Regions from separate parts of the Aquicoccus sp. SU-CL01552 genome, predicted to be linked through region 2. Evidence: riboswitches for the same ligand, from Rfam matches in the RefSeq annotation. Region 2 holds a riboswitch; each other region holds the start of a gene.
The links. Region 2 has a riboswitch for cobalamin ahead of ABWV23_RS04060 (TonB-dependent receptor plug domain-containing protein). Riboswitches for the same ligand answer to the same signal wherever they lie in the genome.

Region 1 (9,916 bases), on a different contig from region 2:
ACCACCACGGTGTCGATCCCGAGCTGTCCGGCCCGGATCGCGCAAACATAGCCACCGGGACCGGCCCCGAGGATCAGAAGCTTGCAATTCAACTCGCGCATGTCAGCTCTCCACGAAGATCAGGGCGGGGGTTTCAAGCAACGTCTTCAGCCGTTGCACGAAGACTGCGGCATCCCAGCCGTCAATCACCCGGTGATCGAAACTGCAGGAAATGTTCATCATCTTGCGCGGCTCGAAAGCGCTGCCATTCCAGAAGGGGCGCACCTCCATCCGGTTGACGCCCACGATTGCGACTTCCGGTGCGTTCAGGATCGGCGTGGTGGCCAGCGCCCCCAGTTTTCCAAGCGAGGTGATGGTGATGGTCGATCCGGTCAGCTCCTCGCGCCGGGCCGAGCCGTCGCGTACGGCATCGGCCAATCGGGCGATCTCTGCCCCCGCCTCGCGCAGGGTCAGGGCCTCCGCATGGCGCAACACCGGCACCATCAGGCCGCCATCGGTCTGTGCGGCGATACCCACATGCACCCCGCCGAACCGCCGGACGACCCCGGCGGCGGTGTCGTAGTGCGCGTTGAGCATCGGCTGATCGCGCAGCGCCCGCACCATGGCACGGACAAGAAAGGGCAGGACGGTCAGTTTCGATCCGCCCTCGGCGTTCATCCTGCCGCGCAGATCTTCAAGCGCCGTCGTATCCACCTCCTCGACGATGGTGATATGCGGAATCCTGTTGGCGGTTTCCATCCTCTCGGAAATCCGGCGGCGCAGGCCGATCACCTTGATTTCCTCAACGCTCTCGTCGGGCCTCGCCCCCGAAGGCACCGGCACCCCGCCAGAGGCGATATAGGCGGAAAGATCATCCTGGGTGATCCGCCCGGCGGGCCCGCTGCCGCGCACCTGCCGCAGGTCCACCCCGGCCTCCCGCGCGCGGGCACGGACAGAGGGCGGCGCCAGCGGGCGTTCGCCCTCGGGGCGCAGCGGGGCGGCAGGCACGACCGGCGGTTCGGTCGGGGCTTCGGCACGCGCCGGAACCTCAACAACCTCGGGGGGCGTTTCCGCTTGCGCCGCGTCCTCGGCTGGGGCTGGCGCATCGTCGGCCAAGTCTTCTTCGGTCACATTGCCTGCGCCATCGACCTCGAGCCGGATCAGCTCGGCACCGACGGCAAGGGTGTCGCCCTCTGCCGCGGCAAGCCAGATCACCTTGCCGGAGACCGGCGACGGCACCTCGACCGTGGCCTTGTCGGTCATCAACGCCGCCAGCGGATCATCTTCGCGCACCTGCTGGCCGATGGAGACCAGCCATTCAGCGACCTCCGTTTCGGCGATGCCTTCTCCGATATCGGGAACGCGGATCGAGTGAATACCCATGTCAGTCCTCCTCAACCAGCTTGCGCAGGGCCTCGCCGACCCTCTGCGGGCCGGGAAAATAGCGCCATTCGTGAACATGCGGATAGGGTGTATCCCAGCCCGCGACCCGCACCACCGGCGCCTCGAGATGGTAAAAACACTCCGCCTGGACCAGCGCCGCCAGTTCCGCCCCGAACCCCGAGGTCAGTGTCGCCTCGTGCAGCACCAGGCAGCGCCCGGTCTTTTTCACCGAGGCGGTGATCGCCTCGAAGTCCAGCGGCAACAGCGTGCGCAGGTCGATCACCTCGGCGTCGATGCCGACCTCTTCGACGGCGGCCAACGCCACATGCACCATGGTGCCATAGGTCAGGATCGTCGCCGTTTGACCCGCCCGCCGCGTCACCGCTTTCCCGAGCGGAACCACGTGCCGGCCTTCGGGAACCTCGCCCAGGTCATGTGATTTCCACGCCGTGACCGGACGGTCGTGATGACCATCGAACGGACCGTTGTAGAGACGCTTGGGCTCCAGGAAGATCACCGGATCGGGATCCTCGATCGCGGCCATCAGCAGACCCTTGGCATCCTGCGGATTCGACGGCACCACCGTCTTCAGCCCGGTGACATGGGTGAACAGCGCCTCCGGACTCTGGCTGTGGGTCTGGGCCCCGAATATCCCGCCGCCGGTGGGCATCCGCACCACCATCGGGCAGGTGAACTCGCCCGCCGACCGATACCGTAGCCGGGCCGCCTCGGACACGATCTGGTCATAGCCCGGATACATGTAATCGGCGAACTGGATCTCGACCACCGGGCGCAACCCGTAGGCCGCCATGCCGACGCCGGCCCCGACAATGCCCAGCTCGGAAATCGGCGTGTCGAAACAGCGGGTCGGCCCATAGGTCTTTTGCAATTCGGCGGTACAGCGGAACACCCCACCGAAATAGCCCACGTCCTCGCCGAACACGACGACACGCTCGTCCGCGCCCATGGCCACATCCAAGGCATCGCGGATCGCCTCGATCATCGTCATGCGTGCCATATCAGAACCCCGCTTCCTGGCGTTGCCGCTGCAGATGCAACGGCATCTCGGCATAGACATCTTCGAACATGTCGCGCGGGCTGGGGTGCAGCCCCTGGTGCAAGGTGCCGATCTCCTCGGCTTCCTTCTGCGCGGAGGTCACCTCGGCCATGACCTCGGCCTCGGCCTGGGCATGGCGCTCTTCGCTCCATTCTCCCAACGCGATCAGATGGTTTTTCAGCCGCAGGATCGGATCGCCCAACGGCCAGGCGTTGCTTTCCTCTGCCGGGCGATAGGCCGACGGATCGTCCGAGGTCGAATGCCCGCCGGCGCGGTAGGTGACATATTCCACGATCGTCGGGCCGAGATTGCGGCGCGCCCGCTCGGCGGCCCATTGCGCCACGGCACAGACGGCCAGGTAATCGTTTCCATCGACCCGCAGCGAGGGGATGCCGAACCCGTGCCCGCGCGCCGCAAAGGTGCCCGACCCGCCCCGCGCGATGCCCTGGAATGTCGAGATCGCCCACTGATTGTTGACGATATTGAGCACCACCGGCGCCTTGTAGGTCGAGGCAAAGACGAGGCCCGCGTGAAAATCGCTCTCTGCTGTCGACCCGTCGCCGATCCAAGCCGCCGCGATCTTGCGGTCGCCGGAAATCGCCGAGGCCATCGCCCAGCCGACCGCCTGGATATACTGGGTCGCCAGGTTGCCCGAGATCGAGAAGAACCCGTGTTCCTTTGACGAATAGAACACCGGCAACTGCCGCCCGCGAACCGGGTCGCCATCGTTGGAATAAACCTGGCACATCATGGTTTTCAGCGGATAGCCCGAGGCGACCAACAGCCCCGCCTGGCGATAGGTGGGGAAGTTCATGTCGCCGGGGGCAAGCGCGCGCTGGAACGCGCAGGAAATCGCCTCCTCGCCCAGGTGCTGCATGTAGAACGAGGTTTTCTGCTGCCGCTGCGCCGTCAGCATTCGGGCATCATAGGCGCGCAGGGTCAACATGTGGCGCAGCCCGTCCTTCAGCGCCGCAGCATCGAGATCAAGCGCCTCGGCCCAGGGGCCGACCGCCGCGCCGTCGCGATTCAACACGCGGATGATGGTAAAGGCGAGATCCCGGATCTCTTCTGGGTGAACATCCACCGGCGGACGCCGGACCGATCCCGCGCGCGGAATTTCCACATGCGAGAAATCGGGCTGGCCGCCCGGACGTACCTCGGGCTCCGGCACTCTCAACCGGAGCGGCGGCAAGGTCTGGTCGCTGTCTTGGTCCATTGAACGTCCTCTCTTTCGGATCTGCCCACGCGATCCCGCGCAGGGGCGGGCGCGGATCAGCTCGGGTCCGGGTGCGGGCCGCCCCGCAAATCCTGCACGCCGGGTATCCGGGCGATGCGCGCCAGGTAGTTATCGACGGCGAAACTGTTCCGGGCGTCGAAATCGATCCGGATGTCGGCCGGGGCCCCGTCGCCCGCGGTCACGATCGACTGCCCGTCAGCTTCGACCGAGACCGCCACGCCGCAGAGCTGAAATCCCCGGCGCCGCAACTCGTCCAGCGCCCTGCCGAGATGGTCCAACGGAACCGCCGATGTGAAATGCGCGTAATGCACAGCCTGTCCCCCCTGCGTGCAGATGAAGACCATTCTGCCGAGTATAGCGCGAAATTTGCTTTCGTAATTTTTCTCGCTCAACTATCTTTCGAAAGATATTTTTGCGTACAGCCGATATCGAAAGAATTTCCATCCATGGAACCTCGCCCTCTCGACAATATTGACCGCCGCATCCTGCGCGCCCTGCGCCGTGACGGGCGCCTTAGCAACAACCAGCTCGCCGAGGAAATCGGCCTGTCCCCCAGCCCCTGCTGGCAACGGACCCGTCGGTTGGAGGCCGATGGATATATCAAGGGCTACACTGCGGTGCTGGACCAGGAGATGCTGGGCGCGCCCGAAACGGTCATCATCGAGGTCACCCTGAACCGCCATGACGATAGCGTTCTGGAAACCTTCGGCCGGGCCATGGCCGATTTGCCCGAAGTGCTGGAGGTGTATCTGACCACGGGCGAATACGACTATTACATCAAGGTCGCCGTCGACGGCACCAAGGGCTATGAGGAGTTCCTCCGCAGCAAGCTCTACCGCGTGCCTGGCATCCAGCACTCAAGGTCGATCTTTACCCTTCGCTGCCTGAAACAGGGCGGCATCTCGGTGCCGACCTGACAAGGGCTCTTTCCTGTCGGAATACCAAGCGGCCCAAACACCAGACCCATCACCGCAAGTTCCCCGTTGCGCATAACAGAGGCGCTTCGGCTTTGAGGAAGTATCGAGGAGCAATAAACGCTGACCACAGGCGGACGCCGCCAACATGATTCACGGTCACGGGAAAAGAAAACGGCGGCATCCGGGAGGAGGTGGATGCCGCCGATAACAATGGATCAGTTCAGGGAGGAGGAGAGAACCGATCACATGAATGAAGATAGGGTAAATGCTGCACTTGCACAATAGGCTGACGAAAATTTTTTGCGCTGCAGCATTACATCCCGATAGCTCTTGATCCCCCGCAGGTGTTGCGGGGCGATTCACGCAGCATTCCGGCTGCGACTGGATGATCCCGAGGGACTGCTTGCGCAGACAGCGGCTGCCCACAAATGGCAATGCCCTGGGCATCAACGTCATCTTCTCCCTTGACTAGCAAATGGAATTCGCCCCATCTGGCGAAACGCTGGTGCCTGTGCAAGCAGGTGAAAAGGGAATGTGGAACCAGGGCGCTCCGGACGGGGTGTCGTGGTCAACCTCAGCCGCCCCCGCGACCGTGAACGGAAAAGGGCGCTCGATGCCACTGGCCGCAAAGGCTGGGAAGGCAGAGCGCTCGCTGGGCCCGATGCCCTGAATTTCGTGAGCCGGGAGACCTGCCAGCCCGACTGTTTCGACCGGACGGGGTGTGCCGGTGTCGGAGTGCGTCCGATGCTGGTCGCCATTCCGCCGTTGCCCCTGTTCGCCAAACCGATGGGGCACGAGAGAATGAAAGACGCTGCACACGCGCAGGAGCACATCACCACCGAGTTGCTGGTCTGCGTGACCTGCCGCCGCAAAGGTGCTGCGCCCGAGGACGAGCGCCGTCCCGGCCGGATCCTTTATGAGCGTATTCTCGCGGGAGAGCCGCCAGAGGGGCTGAGCGTCACCCCCGTGGAATGCCTTCAGAACTGCTCGAACGCCTGCACCGTCGCCCTGCGCGGCGGCGATGCGAAGTGGACCTATGTTTTCTCCGACGTGGACGAAACGGCCCATGCCCCGATGCTGCTGGCCGGGGCCGCGCAATACCACGCCGCGCAAGACGGCGTGATCCCCTGGCGCGAGCGGCCCGAGCATTTCAAGCGCAATTGCCTTGTCCGCATTCCCCCGATCAAACCGACCTCAAAGGACGCCTGAGTCATGACCGATCTTTCCAAGCTTCCCGTGACCGTGGTGACCGGCTTTCTTGGGTCCGGCAAGACCACGCTTATCGCGCACCTGATGCGCAATCCCGGCGGACGACGCCTCGCGGTGCTGGTCAACGAGTTCGGCGATGTCGGTGTTGACGGAGAGGTCCTGAAAGGCTGCGCGATCCCCGACTGCCCCGCCGAGAATATCGTGGAACTGGCCAACGGCTGCATCTGTTGCACCGTGGCCGATGACTTCATCCCCACCATCGAGGCGCTGATGGCGCTTGAGCCGCGCCCCGATCACATCCTGATCGAGACCTCGGGACTGGCGCTGCCCAAGCCGCTGCTCAAGGCCTTTGACTGGCCGGAGATCAGGGCCCGCATCACCGTGGACGGGGTGATCGCGCTGGCCGATGCCGAAGCCGTGGCCGCAGGTCGCTTTGCGCCCGACGTGGTGGCAGTGGATGCGCAACGGCTCGCCGATGACAGCCTTGATCACGAGACGCCGCTTTCGGAGGTGTTCGAGGACCAAATCTCCTGCGCCGACATCGTGCTGCTAACCAAGCCGGACCTCGTAGGCCCCGAGGGTGTTGCCAAGGCGAAAGAGATCATCGCCGCGGAGGCGCCCCGCCCCCTTCCGGTGGTCGAGGTCGCCGAGGGCGCGGTGGACCCGCGCATCATCCTCGGGCTAGGCGCGGCGGCCGAAGACGATCTGGATGCCCGGCCCAGCCATCACGACGAGGCGCATGACCACGATCACGAGGATTTCGAGAGCATCGTGGTGGATATCCCCGAGCTGGCCGCCGCTTCGGATCTCGTCGCCGCCATCGAGGGATTGGCGACCAGCCACAACATCCTGCGGGTCAAGGGCTATGCCTCGGTCACGGGCAAGCCGATGCGGCTGTTGGTGCAGGCGGTCGGCGCGCGGGTGCGCCACCAGTTCGACCGCATGTGGGCACCGGGCGAGGCGCGGCAGGGGCGGCTCGTCGTCATCGCCGAGCATGACGACATCCGCCCGGACGAAATCCGCGCGGCGCTGAACGCCGTGACGCCGGCCGCTGCGGAGTAACCGGAACGATGCACGTCGTCTTTCGCGAAAGCCACGGGTTGGAGGAGACCGCCACGCCGGTGGACCTGGGTCAGGATCCCGCCGATCTGGTGGTGCTGTCCTTCTCGGACAGCGACCTCGGCGCCTTCGCGGAAGCCTGGCACAGAGGGGGCGGGCCCGACGGCGCGCTGCCGACGCTGCGGCTGGCGAACCTCACCGCGCTCCAGCATCCATTGTCGGTCGATACCTACGTCGAACAAACGCTTGCGGGCGCGCGGGGCATCCTCGTGCGGCTGATCGGCGGCATGCCCTACTGGGACTACGGGCTGGCCCAGGTTCGGTCGCTGGCCGAGGCAAAGGGCATCGCGCTGGCGGTGCTGCCTGCGGACGGGCGCGAAGACACACGGCTGGACGCGGTCTCGACCCTGCCGGTCTCGACCCTGCGGCGCCTGTCGCAGCTGTGCGATACGGGCGGGGTGGTCGCGGCACAGGCGGCACTGGCACAGATGGCGCTGGCCTCGGGGCTTTACGCTGCGCCGGTGCCAGGGTCGAAGGCGCTGCCGCCGATGGGGTTCTGGACGCCGGAGGACGGTGTGATCAGCTCTGCGGAGGAGCTTCCCTCCCCTCCCAGACCCTCCGGCAAGATGGACGGACAAAGGATCCTCGTCGTCTTCTATCGCTCGCATCTTGTCGCGGCGGACATGGCGCCGGTCGAGGCCCTGTTCGCGGCCTTCCGCGCCGAGGGGGCCGAGGTCATGGGCCTCTACGCGCCCTCGCTCAAGGCGCCGGAGCTTGCCGCGGATCTGCGGGCGGCGGTCGAGGCACAGGCGCCCGACGCCATCGTCAACCTGACCGCCTTTTCCGGGCGGGGTGCGGCTGGGGCCTCGGTGCTCGACGCGGGCGGCGTTCCCGTGTTCCAGGCGGCGCTGGCGACGTCGACGCGCGAGGCCTGGGCCGAGGCCGAACGCGGCCTCTCCCCCGCCGATCTGGCGATGCACGTGGTGCTGCCCGAGGTGGACGGCCGTATTCTGGGCGGCGCGATCTCGTTCAAGGAAGCAGCTGCGCGCGATCCGCAATTGCAGTTCGTCCGGATGGTGCACCGCCCCGAACCCGGGCGGCTGGCCGCGCTGGTGGCGCGGGTCAGCGGCTGGCTGGCGGTCGCGGCGCGCCCGGTGGCCGAGCGACGAGTGGCGCTGGTGCTCTCGACCTATCCCGGCAAGGGTTGGAACCTCGGCCACGCGGTGGGGCTGGACGCCCCCGCGTCGGCGCGGGCGATCCTGTCGGACTTGCGGGCGGCAGGTTACGACGTGCCAGAAAGTGGCGACGATCTCGAGCGCCGCCTGCAAGAGCGCACCTTCGCGCTGCCGCTCGCGCACTACAAGGCCGCGCTTGCCACCCTGCCGCAGGTGCTGCGCGATCAGTTGACCGCCGCCTGGGGCAGCCCCGAGGAGGACGCGCTCTGCACGAATGGCATGTTCCGCTTCGCCGCCGTGACCCTTGCCAACGTGCTGGTGGCGTTGCAGCCCGAACGCGGCACGGTGGCGGCGCGCGATGACGCCTACCACGACCTGTCGCGGGTGCCCTGCCATGGCTATGTCGCCTTCTACCTGATGCTGCAAAGCCGAGTCGACGCGCTGATCCACGTCGGGGCGCACGGCACGCTGGAATGGTTGCCGGGCAAATCCGTGGCCCTTTCGGACAGCTGCTGGCCCGAGGTTCTGACCGGTGCCCTGCCGGTGATCTACCCCTTCATCGTCAATGACCCCGGCGAGGCGGCGCAGGCGAAACGGCGCATCGGCGCGGTGACGCTGGGCCATGTTCCGCCGCCGCTTGCAGAGAGCGAAACCCCCGACCGGCTGGTCCATCTCGAGGCTCTGCTCGACGAGTTCTCCAACGCCGACGGGCTTGACCCGCGCCGCCGTGACCGGCTGCAGGCCGACATCCGCGCCGAGGCACAGGCACGCGGGGTCGAGGGGGATCTCGGCCTTGATCGCGCCAGTTCGACCGCTGAGGCGATCACCCGCATCGACCGTTTTGTCTGCGACATCAAGGAAAGCCAATTCGGCGAGGGCCTGCACATCTGGGGCCGCTCCACCCGGCCCGAGTTGGCCGCCTCGGTGACGCAGGAAAGGGCGGCGCTGGTTCAGGCGCTTGACGGCCGACGCATTGACGCCGGGCCATCGGGATCGCCGTATCGCGGGCGCCGCGACGTGCTGCCAACCGGGCGGAACCTCTTTACCACCGATCCCCGCTCCGTCCCGACGCGGTCGGCCCATGCGCAGGGCGTGAAACTTGCCGAGGAGTTGATGCGGCGGCACCTTCAGGACGAGGGCGACTGGCCGCGCGGACTGATCGTGGACCTGTGGGGCTCGGCCACCATGCGGACGGCGGGCGAGGAGTTCGCCATGGCCCTGCACCTGCTCGGGGTGCGCCCGGTCTGGGATGCGGGCACGGAACGGGTCTCGGGGGTCGAGGTGCTTCCGGTGACGGAGCTCGACCGGCCCCGCATCGACGTCACGCTGCGGGTCTCGGGCCTGTTCCGCGACGTGTTCCCGACCCTCTCGGCGCTGTTTGCGCAGGCGGTGCGGGCACTTGCAGCGCGGGACGAGGCGCCGGACTGGAACCCCTATGCGGGGAAAGACATCGGGTCGCGTGTCTATGGGCCCGCGCCCGGCAGCTTCGGGTTGGGTATGGGGGATCTGCTCGACTCCCATGGCGACGAGGCCCGCGCGGCGGCTGGCGAGGCCTGGCTTGCCGCGTCGAGCTGGGCGCTTGATGGCGAGCGGGCCACGCCCGACAGCAGCGGCATCCGCGCGCGGGTCGCGCAAGCCGACAGTTTCGTGCATCTTCAGGACCTGCCGGAAACCGACCTGCTGCTTGCCGCCGACTATGCTGCGCACGAGGCAGGGTTTGCCGCCGCGAAAGGCGTTGCCGGGGGCGATGCGCAGATCTACCACCTCGACAGCACACGGCCCGACCGGCCCCGCGCCCGCGCGCTCCCCGAGGAAATCGCCCGGGTGGTGCAGGCCCGCGCCGCCAATCCGCGCTGGATCGCGGGAATGCGCACCCACGGCTTTCGGGGCGCCGCCGAGA
Region 2 (9,916 bases):
GACGGCGGCCTCGACGAAGCCACGGATCTGCGCCCGGGCCACGGCGGTCTCGGGCGCCTCGCCCCCCTGTCCGGGGAACGCGAGGATCTGGGATGTGTCACCTTCGCTCACGGTATCATATGCCTCTTTCGGACGGTCACGCCGGAGCCGCATCCGCGCGGTGTTGATGGCGATCCGGGTGATCCAGGTGGTAAAGCGCGCCTCGTCGCGGAATCCGTCCAGCTTGGCGAAGGCGGAGAGGTAGGTCTCCTGCACCACCTCCTCGGCCTCGGCGTCGCTGGCGACGATGCCGCGCGCGACCCGGAACAGGCGCGGGTTCAGACGGCGGACCAGCTCGCGCACCGCCATCTCGCTGCCTTGGCGCGCGGCGGCCACCAGTTCGGCCTCGGGTGTCGCCGCATCCGCAAGGGTGTCCTCGTTGCGCTGTCTCCGGGCGCTCATGATCTCTCCTCCCTGCGTAGGGCGCCCCGGGCCAGGATTGTCTCGACCCCCGGCAGCGCCGCCAGCACCTCGGCCGAGACATCCTCGCGATCCTCGGCGGGGCCCTCCCAGCCGGGATCGGCCGGGGTTCCGACCACGATGCGACCGACCATGGCGGCCATCTCGTGCGGGATGCAGTAGTAATCATAGACCCCCGGCACGCGCAGCGTCACCTCGAAGCTCTCCCCCGGCAGCAGGAAATCGCTGTCCCAGGGCGCCGCCTTGGCCGGGATTCGCCGCAGACGGTCATAGTTTTCGGGATGATAGGCGGTGGCGGTATGGCTGTTGCCCGGATCGCGGTTGACGAAGCGCAGCACCGTGCCCGGTGCCACGGCAAGCGCAAAGGGATCGAACCAGATTCGCTCGCCCCGCGCGGTGCCACGCATCTCGATCACCGTTTCGCCCGCAGCGAACACCGGCAGCGGAGAGCCGAGAGCGGCGATTGCGCCGCCCCCGAGCCGAATGACCTGTCGTCGCGTCCAGCTCATTCCGCCAGCCGCCCCTTGGCCTCGGCATCGTGGTAGAGGACCACATGCGCATGCGGCTTCTCGACCCCGGGGTGCCCGGCGTTGTAATAAACATCGACCGAGCTGACCGCATGCGACCCGATGCCCAGCCCATCATAGGCCGTTCGGTTTTCCAACTCCTCCAACGGCGTCATGTAGATCGACGCAGACAGTTTGCCGTCGTGGTCATAGGCCAGGAATGGCCCCGCCGGCAGGGTGTCCGGATTGACGAAGAGGGTGCCGAGGCCCGGAATGAACGCCGGCAGCGGCAGCACGTCGCTCACCTGAACATAGGGATCACCCGGAGGCGCCGCCTTCAGGGCCGCCTCATCATGGGCCTGCGCAAGGGTTGCCGTGGCCACCAGGCTCACCGCCAACAGGGTTTGCTTGATCATATCCATTTTCCTTTCCGGTTCTGACTGGGATGCATCGCGTCGACACATGCCCATTGGATGCAGCCGCGGCGAAAAGGTTCCCGTTCTCCGGGCCGATCCCTGAATCTTTTTTTCAGCGCCCCGGTCGATTCCGGCATCACGATCAGGCGGATCGACGGGATCACAGCGCCGGAAACCCGCACCATTCTGAAAGGATTTCTCCAAACGCCCCGTCATGTTGTCATTATCTTGACACAAGACCCGGTTATCAGAGAGACTTCACGGGGCACGCCTGTTCGCGCGCCGGTTCGCGGTGCCGCGTCAGCCTGTCCGGCACGGCATGAAGCCGTATACCCCCGAATGTGAAATTTTTATTATCCCATTGACACAAAAGGGTTTTTCACAGACCCTTCCGCCACCGTTAATCCGAAACGCTTCACTGGGAATGAACGATGAAACATGTTGCCACGGCGGTCTGCTCCGCCCTCACGATTGCCATTGTCTGCGGCACCACGCCGGCCTCCGCTGACACCCTGCGCCTGCTGACCTGGGGCGGCTACGCGCCCGAGAACGTCGTAGCCAAGTTCGAGGAAGAGACCGGCCACACCGTCGAGGTCACCAAGTCGAACAACGAAGAGATGATCGCCAAGCTGCGCGCCACCGGCGGCGGCGGCTTCGACCTTGCCCAGCCCAGCCAGGACCGGATCGCCGGCCCGCAGGCCGAGTTCGGGATCTACAAGCCGATCGACCTGAGCAAGATCGACACCGCGCAGTTCATCCCCTCGATGCTGGAGGCCACCAAGGCCAACACCACCGTCGGCGGCGAGATTTACGGCGTGCCGCATGTCTGGGGCACCTCGGGCCTGGTGGTCGACACCAAGAAGGCCCCCTCGGTCAAGGACTACACCGATCTCTGCGGCGCCGAGGTGGCGGGCAAGGTGTCCTACCGGCTCAAGCGCCCGACGCTGATCGGCTTTGCCTTCGCCATGGGGATGGACCCCTTTGCCGCCTATGGTGACGAGGCCGCCTACAAGGAGGTCATGGACAAGGTCGAGGCCAAGCTGGTCGACTGCAAGCCCAACGTGAAAACCTACTGGGGCGGCGGTGACGAGCTGATGGGCCTGATGCGCTCGGGCGAAGCCGTGGCCGCGATGGCCTGGGACACCGGCGGCTGGAAACTGAACGCCGACAACCCCGACATCACCTTTGTCGCCCCCGCCTCGGGCGCGCTGGGCTGGGTCGATACCTTCGTGCTGCCGGCCAAGGGCCGTGCCGATGATGCCGCCTATGCCTGGATCAACTTCGTGATGCAGCCCGAGATCGCCGCGATGATCACCGAGGCCGCCGGCAACTTCACCGCCTCCAAGGGCGCCGACGAGTTTGCCGCCGCCGACCTCAAGGCACGTTACCAGGCCAGCTTCCCGCCCGAGGCGCTGGACAACATCAAGTGGTACCCGCCGGTCCCCGCCGGGCTTGAGGCCATCGAGGGTGGCGTGCTGGACCGCGTCAAGGCCGCCCAGTAAACCGACCGCAACGAAAACCAGCGGCACCCGGGACAAACCCCGGGGGCCGCATCTTCAATTCCGGAAGCCTTCATGACCCCCGATCTCGAATGTCTGAACCTGGTCAAGCGGTTCGGTGACACAACCGCGGTGGACAACGTCTCGTTCGACGTGCCGCGCGGGTCGTTCTTTTCCATCCTGGGCCCCTCGGGCTGTGGCAAGACCACGATCATGCGGATGATCGCGGGCTTTCTCGAGCCCACCTCCGGCGACATCCAGATCCGGGGCCGCTCGGTCCTGAACACGCCGCCGAACAAGCGACCGGTGAACATGGTGTTCCAGCACCTGGCGCTGTTCCCGATGATGACCATCGCCGAGAACATCGGCTACGGGCTGCGCCGCAACGGGCTGCCCAAGCCCGAGATCGCCAGGAAGGTCGACGAGGCGCTGGAGCGCATCGGCCTGCCGGGCATCGGGAACCGCAAGGTCGACGAACTGTCGGGCGGCCAGAAACAGCGGGTCGCCATCGCCCGCTGCATGGTTCTGGAGCCTGACGTTCTGCTGCTGGACGAACCGCTGGGCGCGCTGGACCTCAAGCTGCGCGAACGGATGAAGGTCGAGCTCAAGGCGCTGCAGGCGGCCTTTGACACCACCTTCGTCTATATCACCCACGACCAGTCCGAGGCGCTGGTCATGTCCGACCAGATCGCGGTGATGAACCACGGAAGGTTCGAGCAGATCGGCACCGGGCAGGATCTTTATTACCGGCCCGCGACCTCCTTTGTCGCCGGCTTCGTCGGAGATACCAACCACTGGTCCGGGCAGGTCACCCGGGTCGAGGGCGATGAGATGGAGATCCGGACCGACAGCGGGCTGCTGCTGCGCGGGGCCAGCCACGGGCGGGCGCTGAGCACCGGCGACAGCGCGCAGATCTTTGTCCGGCCCGAGTCGATCCGCATCGCCTATGACACCGAGGAACTGACTCATTTCGACAACCGGATGACCGGGCGCGTCTCGTCGATCCTGTTCAACGGTGCCGCCAGCCGGATCATCGTGCAGGATCCCGACGGGCGCGAGGAGATCGAGGTCAACCTGCCGCAATCGGGCGAGTTTTCCACCCTCGCCCGTGGCGCCGAGGTGCATATCGGCTGGTCCGGTGCGCAGGGCAACTGTTTCGCCGCCGGAGGCCGATGAATGCGCGCACAAGCGAAACTGGGCCTGTTCCTTCTGCTGTCGCCGCTGCTGCTGTGGCTGACCCTGCTGATCCTGATCCCGCATGTGGACATGCTGCTGGTCTCGCTGCGTGAACGCATCGGCGTCGGGCAGTACCGGATCAGCCTTGCCAACTATTTCACCTTTTTCAGCGAACCGCTCTACCTGAGGACCTTCCTGCGCACCGCAGTGATGTCGATCATGGCCACCGCGATTACCCTGCTGATCGCCTTCCCGGTGTCTTACTACATCGCCAAGATGGCGCGCGGGCGAGTGCGCTCGGCGCTGTTCCTGCTCTGCCTTGTGCCGTTCTGGGTGTCGGAACTGGTGCGCACCTTCGGCTGGATGATCCTGCTGCGCGAAACCGGCGTCATCTCGAACCTGCTGCAGTTCCTCAATCTCACCGAAGGCCCGGTCGAACTGCTCTACAACGACGCCGCGATCATGGTCGGGCTGGTCTATACCTCGATGCTGTTCATGGTGGTGCCGCTGGTCACGACGCTGGAAAGCCTGCCGGACGAGGTGATCGAGGCCGGCTATGACCTGGGCGGCAACGGCTTTTCCGTGCTGCGCGAGATCGTGATCCCACACGCCATGCCGGGCATCGTCTCGGGCTGCATCGTGGTGTTCATGCTGAGCCTTGGCAATTACCTGACGCCGACCATGCTGGGCGGCAAGGACAGCCTGTGGTTCACCGAGCTGATCTACTCCCAGTTCATCGTCCGCTTCAACTGGGAGCTGGGCGCGGCCTTCGGCTTCATGCTGCTGATCCTGTCCTCGACCATCGTCTGGGGCATGCTCAAGCTGACCGGCCAGTCGCTGGAAAAGACAATGGGCTGAGGACACCGTACAAATGATCCCCTCGATTCCCCAATCCCGCTTTCTCACCGTCAGCTACACGGCCTATATTGCGCTGTTCTTCATCTTCCTCGCGTTGCCACTTGTGGTGGTCGCGGTGTTCGCCTTCAACGACAGCCAGTTCCCCTCTCTGCCGTGGGAGGGGTTCACCTGGAACTGGTTCTTCGGCACGGAACGCCCGATGATCGGTGTCTTTCACGAACGCCCGATCCTGCGGGCGATCGGCACCTCGGCCATTGTCGCGATCTTCGTGTCGATCCTGTCGGTCGGCGTCGGTCTGTCCAACGCCTTCCTGTTCAACCGCTACCGGTTCCGGGGCCAAGGCATTCTCTATGTCTTCATGCTGCTGCCGCTGGTGATCCCGGGGATCGTGCTGGGCATCTCGATCCTGGTGTTTTCCAGCCGCGCGGCCGAAGGGTTGTGGGACCTGGCACAATGGGATGTCACGGCGCTGCGGCCCGGGCTGACGCTGGTGATCCTCGGACAGTTCTCGTTCATCGCCACCATCGCCACCCTGGTGATCGCGGCGCGATTGCAGAAATTCGACAAGACGCTGGAAGAGGCGGCGCTGAACCTGGGCGCCAGCCGGTTGACGGCGGTGCGCACCGTCACCCTGCCCTACCTGGCACCGGCGATGATCGGCGCCTTTGTGGTGGCCTTCCTGATGAGTTTCGAGAACTTCAACACCACGCTGATGCTGGTGGGCTCGGACGCACCGCTGACCATCGCCATGTTCGACCGGCTGAAAGAGGGGTCCACCCCCCTGCTCAACGCGGTCTCTCTACTGCTGATGCTGGTCTCCAGTGGGCTGGCACTGATCATGATCTTCGCGCAAAAGCGCGGCTGACGTCGCGCCGGGACACCCCCGCGTCATTCCGCCCGGGGCGGCGATGGCGTGCGGGTCCCGGGCGATGGTCGGCGCGGGCATCGCCACGCCGTTGCTGCGCGAAACGCCTCGGCCCGCGCATCACACCGGTGAACCGCGGGCCGAGAGATCATCCGTTTTTTGCAGATCGGGCGGCGCTTACGCCATCCCCAGCGCTTCCTTGTACATTTCCAGCACCGCCTCTTCCTCGGCGATGTCGTCCTTGTCGCGCTTGCGCAGGGCAATCACCTTGCGCATCACCTTGGTGTCGTAGCCGCGTGCCTTGGCCTCGGACATCACCTCTTTCTGCTGGTCGGCGATGTCCTTCTTCTCGGCTTCCAGCCGCTCGAACCGCTCGATGAACTGGCGCAATTCGCCCGCGGTCACGCGGTAGTTGGCCTCGGCCGTGTTGTCGTCCACTGGGTCCATGATCCTGCTCCGCTCGATGGTCGGGATGTGAAAGTACCCGCCGGGATACCCCCCCCGCCCGGCTGCCGCAAGACGGGAATGACGCGCATCCTGCCGCAATCGTTCTTGCGTTGCGTGGCCGCAGCCCCTATCCACGGGGCTGCTTTGGTTCGGCGGCTTCGGCCGTCGTGAAAAGGGAACGCGGTTCGGTCCGGAAACGGGCCAAATCCGCGACTGCCCCCGCAACTGTAGGCGGAGAGCGGGGCCGGCAGATACCACTGAACCCGATCGGGGTTCGGGAAGGTCCGGCCCAGCGTTGACCCGCAAGTCAGGAGACCTGCCAGGGCGATCACCTTCATTTGGCGCGGGGTGCGTCAGATGGGCGGCGTTCGAACCGTAGGGGTGATGACCAACTCACCGTTTGCGGAAGAGCGCGGCCCGCCCGTGCCTTTCCAGACATTGCCGATACCTGTCCCGGAAAGGACAACGACGATGAAAAAACTGCTTCTGACGGCCTCCACGCTGTCGCTCTGCGCCGCCGGCGCCGCCCGCGCGCAAGAGGTCTTCGACCTGGACGAGATCACCGTCTCCTCGACCAAGGCGGGCACGCAAACCCCGCTCGACCGCACCGGGGCGACGGTGCAGGTGATCACGCAGGACGAGCTGGAACAGGCCGACGAAACCACGCTGGCCGAGTTTCTCGCCCGCCAGCCCGGCATCTCGGTCAGTGCCAATGGCGGCGTCGGCGCCAGCACCAACCTGCGCATCCGCGGGCTGGGCGGCGCATATATCAAGGTCTTGGTCAACGGCATCGACGTGACCGACCCCAGTTCGCCCCAGACGCAATTCGACTGGGGCGGAATGACCACCGCCAACCTCGGGCGGGTGGAGATCCTCAAGGGGTCCAGCTCGTCTCTCTACGGCTCGCGCGCGGTGGGCGGCGTGGTCAACATCTCGACCATCCAGCGCCCGGAGGAACCCGGCAGTGAAACCACCTTCGCGCTGGAGGGCGGCAGTTACGAGACCTACCGCGCGGCGGCGAGCTACGCCTACAGCGGTGAGCGCGGCGGCATGACCTTCGGCATCGACCGGATCACCACCAACGGATTCTCGGCCAAGAGCGGCGCCGGAAACACCGAGGCGGACGGCTACCAGGCCACCCAGATCACCCTGTCCGCCGATGTGATGGCGACCGATACCCTCAAACTGGGGCTGTCGGTCTATGCGCTCGATTCCGAGGGGGATTACGACGAGTTCGCCGGCGACGGCGCCGCCCCCTATGACGAGCGCAACACCACCGAGTCGCGCGGGGTCCGCGCCTATGCCGAGTTGATGACCGGCGCGGTGGATCACACCCTGTCGTTCACCTATTTCACCACCGACCGGCTGAGCAGTTCCAACGGCTTTGACACCACGTTTGACGGCGACCGCAAGCGGATCGACTATACCGGCAAATACACGGTCTCGGATGTGCTGACCTTCACCTTCGGCGCCGATTGGGAGGAAGAGAGTTTCAACACCGGCACCGATACCGGCAGCGTCGAGACCACCGGCATTTTCGGCGAGATCCTCTATGCCCCCACCGCCGATCTGGACCTCTCGGCCTCGGTCCGGCTGGACGATCATTCCACCTTCGGCGATTACGTGACCGGGCGGTTGGCCGCCGCTTACCGCGTGAGCGATGCCACTACCCTGCGCGCGGTCGCCGCAACCGGGTTCCGCGCGCCGTCACTTTATGAGCTGAACAGCACTTTCTACGGCAACGCCGCCCTGAACCCCGAGGAGAGCACCAGCTTCGAACTGGGCGTGGAGCATGAGTTCGGCGCGGGCCGCAGCGTCAAGGCCACCGCCTTTCATACCCGGATCGACAACCTGATCCAGTTCGTCTCGCTCTATGATGCGGCAGGCACATGGATCGGCGGCCAGTACCAGCAGGTCGCGGGCGAATCCACGTCGCAGGGCGTGGAGCTTTCGGGTGAATGGGCGGTGAACGACTGGCTCGGCCTCTATGGCAACTATACCTATACCGATGCCGAGGATGCCGCCGGCGCGCGGTTGCTGCGGGTGCCGACCCATGACGTGACCATCGGGTTGGGGGCGGATTTCGCCGCTGGCTGGAGCGGCGACCTGAGCCTGCGTCACGTGGCCGACCGCCCGGCGGAATACGGTGTCGTGATGGATGATTACACCGTGGTCAACGCCGGTGTAACCTATGCCTTTACCGACAACGCGGAGGGATACCTGCGCATCGAGAACCTGTTGGATGAAACCTATGAGACGGCAGCCAGCTACCAGGCGTCGGGGCGCGCGCTCTATGTGGGGCTGCGTGCGTCCTTCTAGGATCATAACCCTGCTCGCCGCGCTGGTGCTGACCGGCGCGGCGGCCGTGGCCGAAGCCGCCCCGAAACGGGTGGTTTCGGTCAATCTTTGTACGGATCAACTCGCCTTGATGCTGGCGGCGCCGGGACAGATCGTATCGCTGTCGCGCCTGTCCCACGATCCCGACAGCTCCTCGATGGCTAAGGCCGCGCGCGCCTTTCCCACCAACGGGTCGGGTGCCGAGGAGGTCTATCTGCTCAAACCCGACCTGGTTCTGGCGGGCACTTTCACCGCGGCGACGACGGTGCAGATGCTGCGCGACCTTGGCATCAGGGTCGAGCTGTTCGCCCCGGCGCGATCGTTGGAGGACGTGCCCGCGCGCCTTGCGCAGATGGGGGCGGCGCTGGGACGCGAGGCGGAGGCAGAGGCGATGATCGCAACTTTCCGCGCCGATCTCGCCCGGCTCACCACCCCGCCGGGCCGGCGTCCGCGCGCGGCGCTTTACTATGTCAACAGCTATACCGTGGGCGACCGTACGCTGGCCGGTGACATTCTGCGCGTGGCCGGGTTCGACAATATCGCCGCCGAGGCGGGGCTGGAGCGCGGCGGCACGCTGGCGCTGGAGCAATTGGTGATGCTGGCGCCCGAGGTGATCGTCAGCGGCCGCGACTATCCCGGACAGGCCCGCGCCGAAGAGGTGCTGAGCCACCCCGCCCTGCGCGCCCTGCCCGGCACCCGTGTCGCCGGCACGCTGACCGACCGCGACTGGATCTGCGGCACGCCGCTGGTGCTCACGGCGGTGGAAAAGATGCGCGATCTGCGCCTGTCGCTGGAGGCCGGGGAATGAGGTTGGCGTTGGGCCTGGTCCTGCTGGTGGCCGTGCTTTTCGTGCTGTCGCTGCTCAGCGGCCAGGCGCCGGTGGGCGCGGGCGACAGTCTGAAGGCGCTGATCGCCGGCGATGGCACGCCGCTGTCGGTGGTGATGCGCGAGATCCGGCTGCCGCGCGCGCTGCTGGCGGCGATGATCGGCGCGGTACTGGGCCAGTCCGGCGCGGCGATGCAGGGCTATCTGCGCAACCCGCTGGCCGAGCCGGGGCTGATCGGTATCTCCGGCGCCTCGGCCCTGGGCGCGGTGCTGGCCATCCAGACCGGGCTGAGCCTGATGTTCCCGCTGGCGCTGCCGCTGGCGGCACTCGGGATGGCGGTGCTGGCGGTACTGCTGATCCTGGCGCTGGCCGGGCCGCGCGGGGCCTCGATCACGCTGATCCTTGCGGGCATCGCGATCTCGGCATTGGCCGGCGCGCTGACCTCGCTGGCGCTGAACCTGTCACCCAACCCGTTTGCCGCCGCCGATATCGTATTCTGGATGATGGGCTCGCTCGCCGACCGCAGC
Region 3 (9,916 bases), 140 kb from region 2:
GGGCTGGGCGCCGAACCACAGCGCGGCGGTGCAGGCCAGCGCCTGGCGCGGATCCTCGACCACCACCAGCGCGGCCTCGGAGGCGGCCAGTTCGGATTCGGCCAGCGCCGCGCCCTCGGCGTCGGTCAGCACCGCCGCCGCGCCCATGCGCAGCGCATACTGGATGAATTCGCCGCCATGCACCCGCGTGCCCGGCAGCGCGGCGAACAGGAAACCGTCCTTGACCTGGCGGCTGTCCACCGCGAGCCCGGTGATCTGCGGGTCATGCCCGCCCCGCGCGGTCAGGGCCAGCTGGCTGAGAGGTTTTGCCAAGATGCCCATGATGCCCGCCCGTGCGCCCGTGTGATCAAAATCTGTTCAGTTCGACGTGAGCGTTATAGCAGCGCGCGGGCCGGGTTCAACGTCAGGCCGCAATCCCAGCAACGGCGCCAGCCGCCCGATCATCTCGGCGGCCACCGGTACGGCGGTCCAGCCGGCGGTGCGCCGCTCTTCCTTGTAGGCCTGCACCGAGGGCTCGTCCAAGGTGACCACAAGGACATATTTCGGATCATGCGCCGGGAACATCGAGGCGAAGGTGGCGATCACCTTGTCATCGTAGTAGCCGCCGCGCGGCTTGGGCTTGTCCGCTGTCCCGGTCTTGCCGCCCACCGCGTATCCCGGCACCTCGCCGAAACTGGCGGTGCCCTCGGTGACCACCTTGCGCAGCATCCGTCGCGCATCGGCTGCCGCCTGTTCGGACAGCACCCGCGGCCCGTGCTGCGGCCCGTCCTGGCGCAGCACCGTGGGGCTGACGTAGTGACCGCCGTTGGCAATCGCGGCATAGCCGGCGGCCAGGTGCATAGGGCTGGTCGACAGCCCGTGACCATAGGAAATCGTCACCGTAGAAAGCTCGGTCCAGCGTTCCGGCACCAGTGGCTGGCCACCGTGCGCCTCGACGATCTCGAATGGAGTCGGGTCGAACATTCCCAGCGCGCCCAGGAACGCCTTTTGCCGCTCCGGCCCGATCTCCAGCGCCAGCCGGCCGGTGCCCCGGTTGGAACTGTTGACGATCACGTCGGTGACGCTGAGCTTGCCATAGTTCTTGTTGTGGAACTCCCCGATCGGATAGCCCGATATCCTCATCGGCCCGGAGGTGTCGATGATCGTCTCGGCCGAGACGAGCCCGAGGTCGATGGCCTGCGCCGCGGCAAAGATCTTGAAGGTCGAGCCCAGCTCGTACACCCCCTGCACCGCGCGGTTGAACAGCGGGCTGTCGCTGGGATCGCCCGAGACCGGCGGGCGCGGCCGGTCGTTGGGATCGAAATCGGGCAGGCTCACCACCGAGATCACCTCGCCGGTGTGCACATCCATGAGAATCGAGGCGGCGCCCTTGGCATTCATCAGCTTAATGCCGCCCGCCAGCACCTGCTCGGCCGCCGCCTGCACCGTCAGATCCAGCGCCAGCTCCAGCGGGTGCGCGCCGTTGGCCGGGTCACGCAGGTAATCGTCGAACTGCTTCTCGACGCCCGCCACGCCGATCACCTCGGCGGCGTTCACCCCCTCGCGTCCGAAACCGGCACCGCCCAGCACATGCGCCGCCAACTTGCCGTTGGGATAAAGGCGCATCTCGCGCGGGCCGAACAGCAACCCGGGATCGCCCAGGTCATGCACAGCCTGCTTTTGTTCCGGGCTGATCCGCTTCTTGATCCAGACGAATTTCCGCTTGCCGGTGAAATCCTTGATCAGCCGCGCCTCGTCCAGATCGGGAAAGATCTGCACCAGCCCCTTGGCCGCTGCGACCGGGTCGACCAGCTGCGGCGGCTGGGCATAGAGCGAATGGGTCTCGAAGTTGGTCGCCAGGATGCGCCCCCGACGGTCGACGATGTCGGCGCGCTGCGCGGCGATCGAGACGCCATGCGCGCTCGCCACCGGCTCCTGCGGCTCCGAAGTCGCCATCAGCGCCATGCGTCCGCCCACCACGAGGAAGGCGCAGAAAAAGAACAGCCCCAGCACCAACAGCCGGCCCTCGGCGCGCATCCGCGCCCGGTCCTGCATCTCGGCATGGCGCTGGCGGATGTTCTCGCGTTCGATGGCGTCGGGGTTCTCGCCCTTGGCGCGGGCCGGCAGGATGCGCGCCAGCGGGCGCAGGGGGGTGCGCGTCATGGCTCTTCTCCGTCCGCCATGGTCGAGACGTCTATGGGATTGGTGATCGGCAACAGCGGCTTGGGCGGGTAGCTGACCTCGTCGATCAGGCCGAACTGGTCCGGGCGCAGCGGCAACAGCCCCAGCCGGTCAAAGTTCAATTCGGCCAGCTCGGTCAGCCGGTCGGGCCGGTTGAGATAGGCCCATTCGGCCCGCAGCACCCCCATCCGCACCTGCGCCGCGCCGATCTGCCGTTGCAGGGCGCGGGTTTCCTTGAGCACCTGCTGGGTGGCGTAATTCTCGCGGTAGGCCCAGAAGGCCAGCCCGAACACCGCCAGCGCGGCCAGAACATAAGCGATGCCCTTCATCGTTGCTTTCCCCTAGTTTTCGGTTTGGGTTGCGGCATCCCGATCTCGCGCGGGTCCACCGTGCCGGCCGGCGCCTCGGTGCGGATGGCCACCCGCAACCGGGCCGAACGCGCCCTCGGGTTTTCGGCCAGCTCCTCGGCATCCGGCGCGATCGCCTTGCGCGGACGCAGGATGAATTGCGGGTCGGGGATCGTCATCTCGGGGGCGTGGCGGCTGCCGCGCCCGGTCTGGCCGGCCCGCATCTGAAGGAACCGTTTGACCATCCGGTCCTCGATGGAATGAAAGGTGACCACCGCCAGCTTACCGCCCGGCTTCAAGGCGCGCTCGGCAGCCATCAGCCCACGGAACAGCTCTCCGAACTCGTCGTTCACCGCGATCCGCAAGGCCTGGAAGCTGCGGGTGGCCGGATGCGATTGCCCCGGCTTGGACCGGGGCAGGCAGGACTCGACGATCTTGGCCAGGTGCAGCGTGGTCTCGATCGGCGCCTCGTCGCGCGCCCGCACGATGGCATGCGCGATCCGGCGACTGGCTCGCTCTTCGCCATAAAGATACAGGACATCCGCCAGATCGGCTTCGTCGGCGGAATTGACCAGGTCGGCGGCGCTGGGCCCCTCCTGCGACATGCGCATGTCCAGCGGCCCCTCCTTCATGAAGGAAAACCCGCGCTCGGCCATGTCGAGTTGCATCGAGGAGACGCCGAGGTCCAGCACAACGCCGTCAAGATCGCTGGCATAGTCATCCATGCGCGAAAACACGCCCGGCTGCATCACCAGCCGGTCGCCATAGCCTTCTGCCCAGTCCCGCGCCATGTCGAAGGCCAGCGGATCGCGATCCACCGCGATCACCCGGGCCGCCCCCGCCTCGAGCAATCCACGGGTATAGCCGCCGGCACCAAAGGTGCCGTCCAGCCATGTGCCGGTGACCGGTGCCACCGCCTTAAGCAGCGCGCGCAACAGAACCGGGATATGGGGTTTGTCCGAGGGCGGGACCGGCGGGACGGCTGCGGCCATGGCTCAGCCCCCCTCGCCGTCTTGGGCCTGACGGGCCAAGGCCATGTCCAGCGCGTCGAGCGGGTTGGTTCCCTCGGGGATATCGAAGCCCAGATCCTCTTCCTCCTCCTCGGCCAGGAGGGCATCGTAGGTTTCGGGGTTCCAGATCTGGAAGGTGCCGGAGGTGCCGACGAAGAAAGCCTCTTTCTCCAGCCCGATCTTGTCGCGGTGGCGCAGCGGCAATACCAGCCGCCCATCGGGATCAACCTCGGTATGGTGCGATCGCGAGGTGATGTCGCGGACCAGCTTGCGCTTGAGCGGAGAATTGGGAAGCCGATCAATCTTGGCCTCGAGCTTTTCGATCTCGTTGATCGTGTAGGCCTCGAGATAGGGCTGGTCGGGCGGGCCGTAGACGATGACGAGTTGCGGACGCAGCCCCTCGGTATAATCGGGATCGCCGGATTCGAGCACACGGCGAAACAGGGCCGGGATCGACACCCTGCCCTTTGCATCCACCTTGAAGGTGTATTCGCCTCTGAACCGTCGGCTCACGCCCTGTCGTCCCTCTGCCTGCGCCCCCGCGAAAGTCATGCCCCCGGATGGAAAAACGGCGGGCTGATCTGCTGCCACTGATCAACCCGCCGCCCTTGTCCCGCTGTGCGGGGTGTCCGACTGCGCGCGCCACCTGGGGGGATGTCTGCTCGCTCGCGCGCCGGATCTCTTGGTAGATGAAAGCGAAGTGCCTGTATGAAACCTGCTCTTTTGTTTTGGTTCGGGGTCTTCCGCCCCTGTGTCCTCGTTCTCATCCGATGAACAATGAATGCCACGGGAATTCATGGAAATCAACTGCAATTTGCGGGATCAACCAAGGAAACATGGCCTTTTGCACCCCGGACCCCTCAGAAATCAAGGGGAAACAAGCTGAAGATCCCCTCACCTAGCTGAGGTCCACAACACGCCCACTACATGTGGTATGGAGAAACACGACGCAAATTTTCCCAGAAAATCCCGTAAAAATTCATATTCTGAGCAAACCCCCGCAAATGTTTCTCTTATGTTCTTATTTTAGGAACAGGAAACCTCGGATGGTTTACCGCTCAACCCCGTTTTGAACACCATTCCCCCTCCAGTCCCGCAATTTCCCGTAACGCCGACATCACCTCGGCGCCAGGAGCGGCCGGCATCGTTGCCGGGATCCGGACCCAAATCGTTGTGCCGGAGATTGACTACTATAAGTGGGCCCTGCAGGACGTCGCCGCACACCGGGCCAGCAGCCTCCTCTATAAGGAGTCACCCCACCTGCAACCGGGCAGGCACGACACGCCGATTCCGACCGAATTGACGAAAGATGCCCCGACCGGGGCGCACGCCCCCATTGAAAAGGCCCGAGTCGCCGGCCGCACGGCGGCGAGTCGGCACGCGATCAGCGAAAGAGAACACATCGACACCCACCCTGGGTGCACAACAAGGATCGGGGTCAGCGCCACACGAAACCGTGATCATCCGACCTGGGCAGGACGGCGCCCCGATTCCCTCGGGGTCGCAACCCCCGCCCTGCGTCAAGCGCATGACACGAAGCGCGAAACGCATGGCAGATGGCCATTATTATACCGCCGCCGCTCAATATCCACGCGCCGCGCCCAAAGCCTCGGCAATTTGTTGAAATGACCTTACGTCAGCAATACTGCCAGATTTTTTCACAATCAATCTATGCACTTGCTGCATAGCGGCATTGATTTCGAAAACTATTGTGCATCTGCAGCATTTGATTAATTTCAGTCTCAAGCAACGCCACGACGACGACGGCGACACGATGATCGAAGGTAACGAGCAATGACTGCACTGACCCATACCCACGCAAACGGCGCCTCTCTCATGAGCCGCGTGCACGGTGCCACAGAGGCCCTCAAGGGCCGCTTTGCCAAGTACCGCGTGTACCGTCGTACCTACGCCGAGCTGAGCGCTCTGACCAACCGTGAGCTGGCCGACCTTGGCCTGCACCGGTCCGAAGTGCGCCGCGTGGCACTCGAAGCAGCTGGAGAACTCTGAGCCCAGCACCAGTTTACCAGTTCAGGTTCCTTCTCCTCCTCCCTAGGAACCTGTTCTCCGCGGCGGCATCGTCCTCCTCCCTGATGCCGCCGCACCTTATACCGGCCCCAATCATGCCGGACCTCATACACCGGGCGCTCTCCTCCTCCCTGCGCTTGGTGTTGTGACACACCGGGCGCTCTCCTCCTCCCTGCGCTTGGTGTTCAATGAGCCGGCGGCACCTCTCCTCCTCCCTGGTGCCGCCGGTCATTTCCCGCCCCGGCGGGAAGACGATGAAATTCGGGATACATCCCGGCGCTCTCCTCCTCCCTGCGCCGTGATGTTGCACCAAGGCGCTCTCCTCCTCCCTGCGCCGCGGTGTTGAAAGAGAACGGCGGCACCTCTCCTCCTCCCTGGTGTCGCCGTTTTCACGTTTTCGGGGGGGTCCCTCAGGCCTGTCTTTCACGTTCCGCCCGGCGCGCCCGCGAGCCGCCCCGGCGCAGGGGCCTTGTCGCGTCGCGGTCGGCGCGCCGCGCCGCACGCAAGTAATCGCAGAACCGCGCCACCGCCGGGTAACTGCGCGACATCGGTGCCGCGCGCCGTTCCGCCGCCCGGGCCGCCGCGCCCGCACCGCAGTCCGCTGGCAAACTCATCAACCACTCCAGGAATCCGATCCGCGCCGCCGCCTCGGCACAGCGCCCCTCGGGCAAATCGCGCAAATTCCGCAGTATTCCGGCCAGAATCATGACCGGTCCGCCTGTATTGAATTGAAGTTCATCCGCATCCTTTCCTGCCACGCCCCGTGGCGATCATCCTGTTCATGCGGACAGGGACAGGAAACGGGGGGCAAAATGACCGGTCGCGGCCCAGCCCCCACGCCCCGACCGCCGCCCGCGATCCGACTCGTTGCTGCAAGGCTGGTTTCCGGGCTTGGACAGTGGGGGGATCTCTCCCTGATCCGGCCCTTCCCGAGGCCTGCGCCTCAGTGGTTTTGCCGGACTTACCCAATCCTTACCGTTGCGGGGGCAGCGCCGGCCTCTCACCGGCTTCCCAATTCTCCCCCTCGCGGGGGCACCCTACGCGGTCAGATTACAGGATTCGCATGGCGCTGCATCGGGAATCCGCCCCGTCGCGAAAAAAATCCACCCGCCCGCCGGCAGATGGCATCAGAACGGGATGTCGTCGCTGGCCGTGACGTAATGGGCCACCACCTTTTTCGGCCCGGCCTTCTCGAAATCGACCTCGAGCTTGTCGCCCTCGATGCCGATGATGGCGCCATAGCCGAATTTCTGGTGGAACACCCGCTCGCCCATGGTGAAGCTGGACACCGCATCGAGGTCGATCACGGTGTTGCGGCTCTCTTTCGGCTGGGTGGTGCCACGCTGACCGGCGCGCGCCTGCATCCGTTTCCAGCCCGGCGAGTTGTAGACATTCGCATCGGCCACCCGCGATTCGATATTGCTGCGCACCGCGCCGCCCTGTGTTGCCGCCGCGCCATAGCCGCCCCCGTAGAGCCCCGGCGGCGTCAGCACCTCCACATGCTCCTCGGGCAGTTCATCGACGAAGCGCGACGGCAATGCCGATTGCCATTGCCCGAACACCCGGCGGTTGCCGGCAAAGGAAATCGTGCACAACTCCTCGGCGCGGGTGATGCCCACATAGGCCAGCCGCCGCTCTTCCTCGAGGCCCTTGAGGCCGCTCTCGTCCATGCTGCGTTGCGACGGGAACAACCCGTCCTCCCAGCCCGGGAGGAACACGGCGGGAAACTCCAGCCCCTTGGCCGCGTGCAGGGTCATGATGCTGACCTTCTGCTCGGCGTCCTGCTTGTCGTTGTCCATCACCAGGCTGACGTGTTCCAGGAACCCTTGCAGGTTCTCGAAGTTTTCCAGCGCCTTGACCAGTTCCTTGAGGTTTTCCAGCCGCCCCGGCGCCTCGGGAGTCTTGTCGTTCTGCCAATGGCCGGTATAGCCGCTTTCATCCAGCACGATCTCGGCCAGTTCCATGTGGGTCATGTCCGCGTCACCGGTCATCCGGCCCCAACGGCGCAGATCCTCGACCAGGGAACGCAGCGCGGCGCCGCCCTTGCCCTTGATCAGCCCGTCCTCGACCGCGATCCGCGCGCCCTCCAGCAGGCTCACGCCATTGGCGCGCGCTGCGGTCTGGATGGTCTGCTGTGCCTTGTCGCCAAGGCCACGCTTGGGCGTGTTGACGATGCGCTCAAAGGCCAGGTCGTCATCCGGGCTGACCACCAGCCGGAAATAGGCCATGGCATCGCGAATCTCCATCCGCTCATAGAACCGTGGCCCGCCGATCACCCGGTAGGGCAGCCCGATGGTCAGGAACCGGTCCTCGAAAGCGCGCATCTGGTGGCTGGCGCGCACCAGGATCGCCACCTCGTTCAAGCCAAAGGCGCGCATCCCCCGCGTGCCGCGCTGCATCGCCTCGATCTCTTCGCCGATCCAGCGTGCCTCTTCCTCGCCGTCCCAATGGCCGATCAGGCGGACCTTCTCGCCCTCTTCCGCCTCGGTCCAGAGTTCCTTGCCCAGCCGCCCGGCGTTGCCCCGGATCACGTTCGAGGCAGCCGCCAGGATATGCGGGGTCGAGCGATAGTTCTGCTCCAGCCGCACCACATGGGCGCCCTCAAAATCCTTTTCGAACCGCAGGATGTTACCCACCTCGGCGCCGCGCCAGCCATAGATCGACTGGTCGTCATCACCGACGCAGCAGATGTTGCGATGCCCTCCCGCCAAGAGCCGCAGCCAGAGGTACTGCGCCACGTTGGTATCCTGGTATTCGTCCACCAGGATATAGCGGAACCAGCGTTGATACTGCTCCAGCACGTCAGGGTGTTTCTGAAAGATCATCACCACGTGCAGCAGCAGGTCGCCGAAATCGACCGCGTTCAGCTCGCGCAGGCGGGTCTGGTATTGCGCGTAAAGCGCGACGCCGCGCCGGTTGTAGGCGCCGGCATCGGCGCTCGGTACCTTGTCCGGGGTCAGCGCCCGGTTCTTCCAGCTGTCGATCACCCCGGCCAGTTGCCGCGCCGGCCAACGCTTGTCGTCGATGCCGGCAGCCTGCACCAGCTGTTTCAGCAGCCGCAGCTGGTCGTCGGTGTCGAGAATGGTGAAGTTGGATTTCAGCCCGACCAGTTCCGCGTGCCGCCGCAACAGCTTGACGCAGATCGAGTGGAAGGTGCCCAGCCAGGGCATGCCCTCGATGCTCGCCCCCAGCAGGCGGCCGACCCGCTCTTTCATCTCGCGCGCGGCCTTGTTGGTAAAGGTCACCGCGAGGATCTCGTTCGGTCGGGCGCGGCCGGTGTTCAACAGGTGCACGATTCGCGCCGTCAGCGCCTTGGTTTTGCCCGTGCCTGCCCCGGCCAGCATCAGGACCGGCCCGTCCAGCCGCTCCACCGCCTCGCGCTGTGCCGGGTTCAGGTCGTCCAGATAGGGTGCCCCCATGGCCTGACCACGGGCTGCCACCGCGCGCGCCGACAGCGCCGCGCCCTCGAATGCGTCGATTTCGTCGAAACTGCTCATGGCGGGATGTTAACCCGGATCGCATCGCAGTTAAAGGTTCGTTCGCATTCTGTTCTTCACGTTTGAAAGGGCGAACCACGGGGACATCCCCTGCGGCACCGAGGCACAAAACGACCGGGACATCAGACAGAAAAGGGCCCGCCTCCTTCCCGGGGCGGGCCCTCTTGTCAGACAGTCACGTCCGTCACTCGCTGGCGGCACCGAAGACCGGAATCGCACCGCCCGAGGCAGCCTTCAGCACGGCGGCGCGACCCTGGCCCTGGCCAAGAACCGGCAGGCCGTTGGCCACAGCGGTCATTGCCACCTGCATCCAGGAGGCCGCCTGTTGCGGTGCAGCCTGCAGCGTGCCGAACCCCTCGCGCAGATGATGGCTGACCAGTTCGCCATAACCACCCTGCCCCGCCGAGGTCAGCAGCACCGCGCTGGCCAGTGCGACGCGCGCATTGTCGGCGCGGTAACCGGCGCCGAGGCAGACCTTGCCGCCGGAAACCAGTTGCGCCATCGGTTGCCCCGAGCTTTCGAGGAAGGCCTTGGTCTTGGCCATGATCTGGCCCGACTGCAGGCTCTCGATGCCCTGAAGCTGCGGCTCGATGGCCTGGGCCAGGCCGTCACACTGCGCCTCGACCTGTTCGCGCGTCATGTTGGGGATCGAGGCCTCGATCCGGGCGCTGTCCGACATTGCCTGAGTCCGGGCGAGGCAGAATTGCTCGCTCAGTGCGAAACCTGCATCGGTGATGGTGGCCGCGGTGCGCAGCCCACCGTTGGCCGCCGTGCGCACGTTGATCTGGTCGCAGTGGTCGCGGATCGAGCGTGCCTCGGGGGTGAAATTGAACTGCGGCATGTTACCGCCGCTGGTGTCGGCGCGCGCGGTGAC

Region 1: linked by a shared signal. The riboswitch ahead of ABWV23_RS21220 (DUF1636 family protein) and the one ahead of ABWV23_RS04060 (TonB-dependent receptor plug domain-containing protein) in region 2 are both predicted to bind cobalamin.
Region 3: linked by a shared signal. The riboswitch ahead of ABWV23_RS03355 (hypothetical protein) and the one ahead of ABWV23_RS04060 (TonB-dependent receptor plug domain-containing protein) in region 2 are both predicted to bind cobalamin.

Annotation. Positions count from the first base shown of each region.
Region 1 is NZ_BAABWV010000026.1:19,098-29,013, forward strand. Features, by position in the region: gene lpdA (dihydrolipoyl dehydrogenase) at 1-101, opposite strand, end outside; gene ABWV23_RS21195 (dihydrolipoamide acetyltransferase family protein) at 103-1,362, opposite strand; gene ABWV23_RS21200 (alpha-ketoacid dehydrogenase subunit beta) at 1,364-2,380, opposite strand; gene ABWV23_RS21205 (3-methyl-2-oxobutanoate dehydrogenase (2-methylpropanoyl-transferring) subunit alpha) at 2,382-3,635, opposite strand; gene ABWV23_RS21210 (hypothetical protein) at 3,692-4,000, opposite strand; gene ABWV23_RS21215 (Lrp/AsnC family transcriptional regulator) at 4,103-4,573, shown strand; cobalamin riboswitch at 5,060-5,284, shown strand; gene ABWV23_RS21220 (DUF1636 family protein) at 5,375-5,782, shown strand; gene cobW (cobalamin biosynthesis protein CobW) at 5,786-6,844, shown strand; gene cobN (cobaltochelatase subunit CobN) at 6,853-9,916, shown strand, end outside.
Region 2 is NZ_BAABWV010000002.1:270,301-280,216, reverse strand. Features, by position in the region: gene ABWV23_RS04105 (RNA polymerase sigma factor) at 1-441, opposite strand, end outside; gene ABWV23_RS04100 (cupredoxin domain-containing protein) at 438-968, opposite strand; gene ABWV23_RS04095 (hypothetical protein) at 965-1,381, opposite strand; gene ABWV23_RS04090 (hypothetical protein) at 1,378-1,566, opposite strand; gene ABWV23_RS04085 (extracellular solute-binding protein) at 1,813-2,883, shown strand; gene ABWV23_RS04080 (ABC transporter ATP-binding protein) at 2,956-4,056, shown strand; gene ABWV23_RS04075 (ABC transporter permease) at 4,057-4,914, shown strand; gene ABWV23_RS04070 (ABC transporter permease) at 4,928-5,779, shown strand; gene ABWV23_RS04065 (DUF2312 domain-containing protein) at 5,957-6,226, opposite strand; cobalamin riboswitch at 6,355-6,564, shown strand; gene ABWV23_RS04060 (TonB-dependent receptor plug domain-containing protein) at 6,698-8,545, shown strand; gene ABWV23_RS04055 (ABC transporter substrate-binding protein) at 8,532-9,371, shown strand; gene ABWV23_RS04050 (FecCD family ABC transporter permease) at 9,368-9,916, shown strand, end outside.
Region 3 is NZ_BAABWV010000002.1:129,341-139,256, reverse strand. Features, by position in the region: gene ABWV23_RS03390 (UDP-N-acetylmuramoyl-L-alanyl-D-glutamate--2,6-diaminopimelate ligase) at 1-321, opposite strand, end outside; gene ABWV23_RS03385 (peptidoglycan D,D-transpeptidase FtsI family protein) at 358-2,142, opposite strand; gene ftsL (cell division protein FtsL) at 2,139-2,489, opposite strand; gene rsmH (16S rRNA (cytosine(1402)-N(4))-methyltransferase RsmH) at 2,486-3,499, opposite strand; gene mraZ (division/cell wall cluster transcriptional repressor MraZ) at 3,503-4,069, opposite strand; gene ABWV23_RS03365 (DUF1127 domain-containing protein) at 5,312-5,527, shown strand; gene ABWV23_RS03360 (hypothetical protein) at 5,541-5,777, opposite strand; gene ABWV23_RS03355 (hypothetical protein) at 5,956-6,252, opposite strand; cobalamin riboswitch at 6,405-6,600, opposite strand; gene ABWV23_RS03350 (ATP-dependent helicase) at 6,673-9,042, opposite strand; gene ABWV23_RS03345 (peptidoglycan-binding domain-containing protein) at 9,227-9,916, opposite strand, start outside.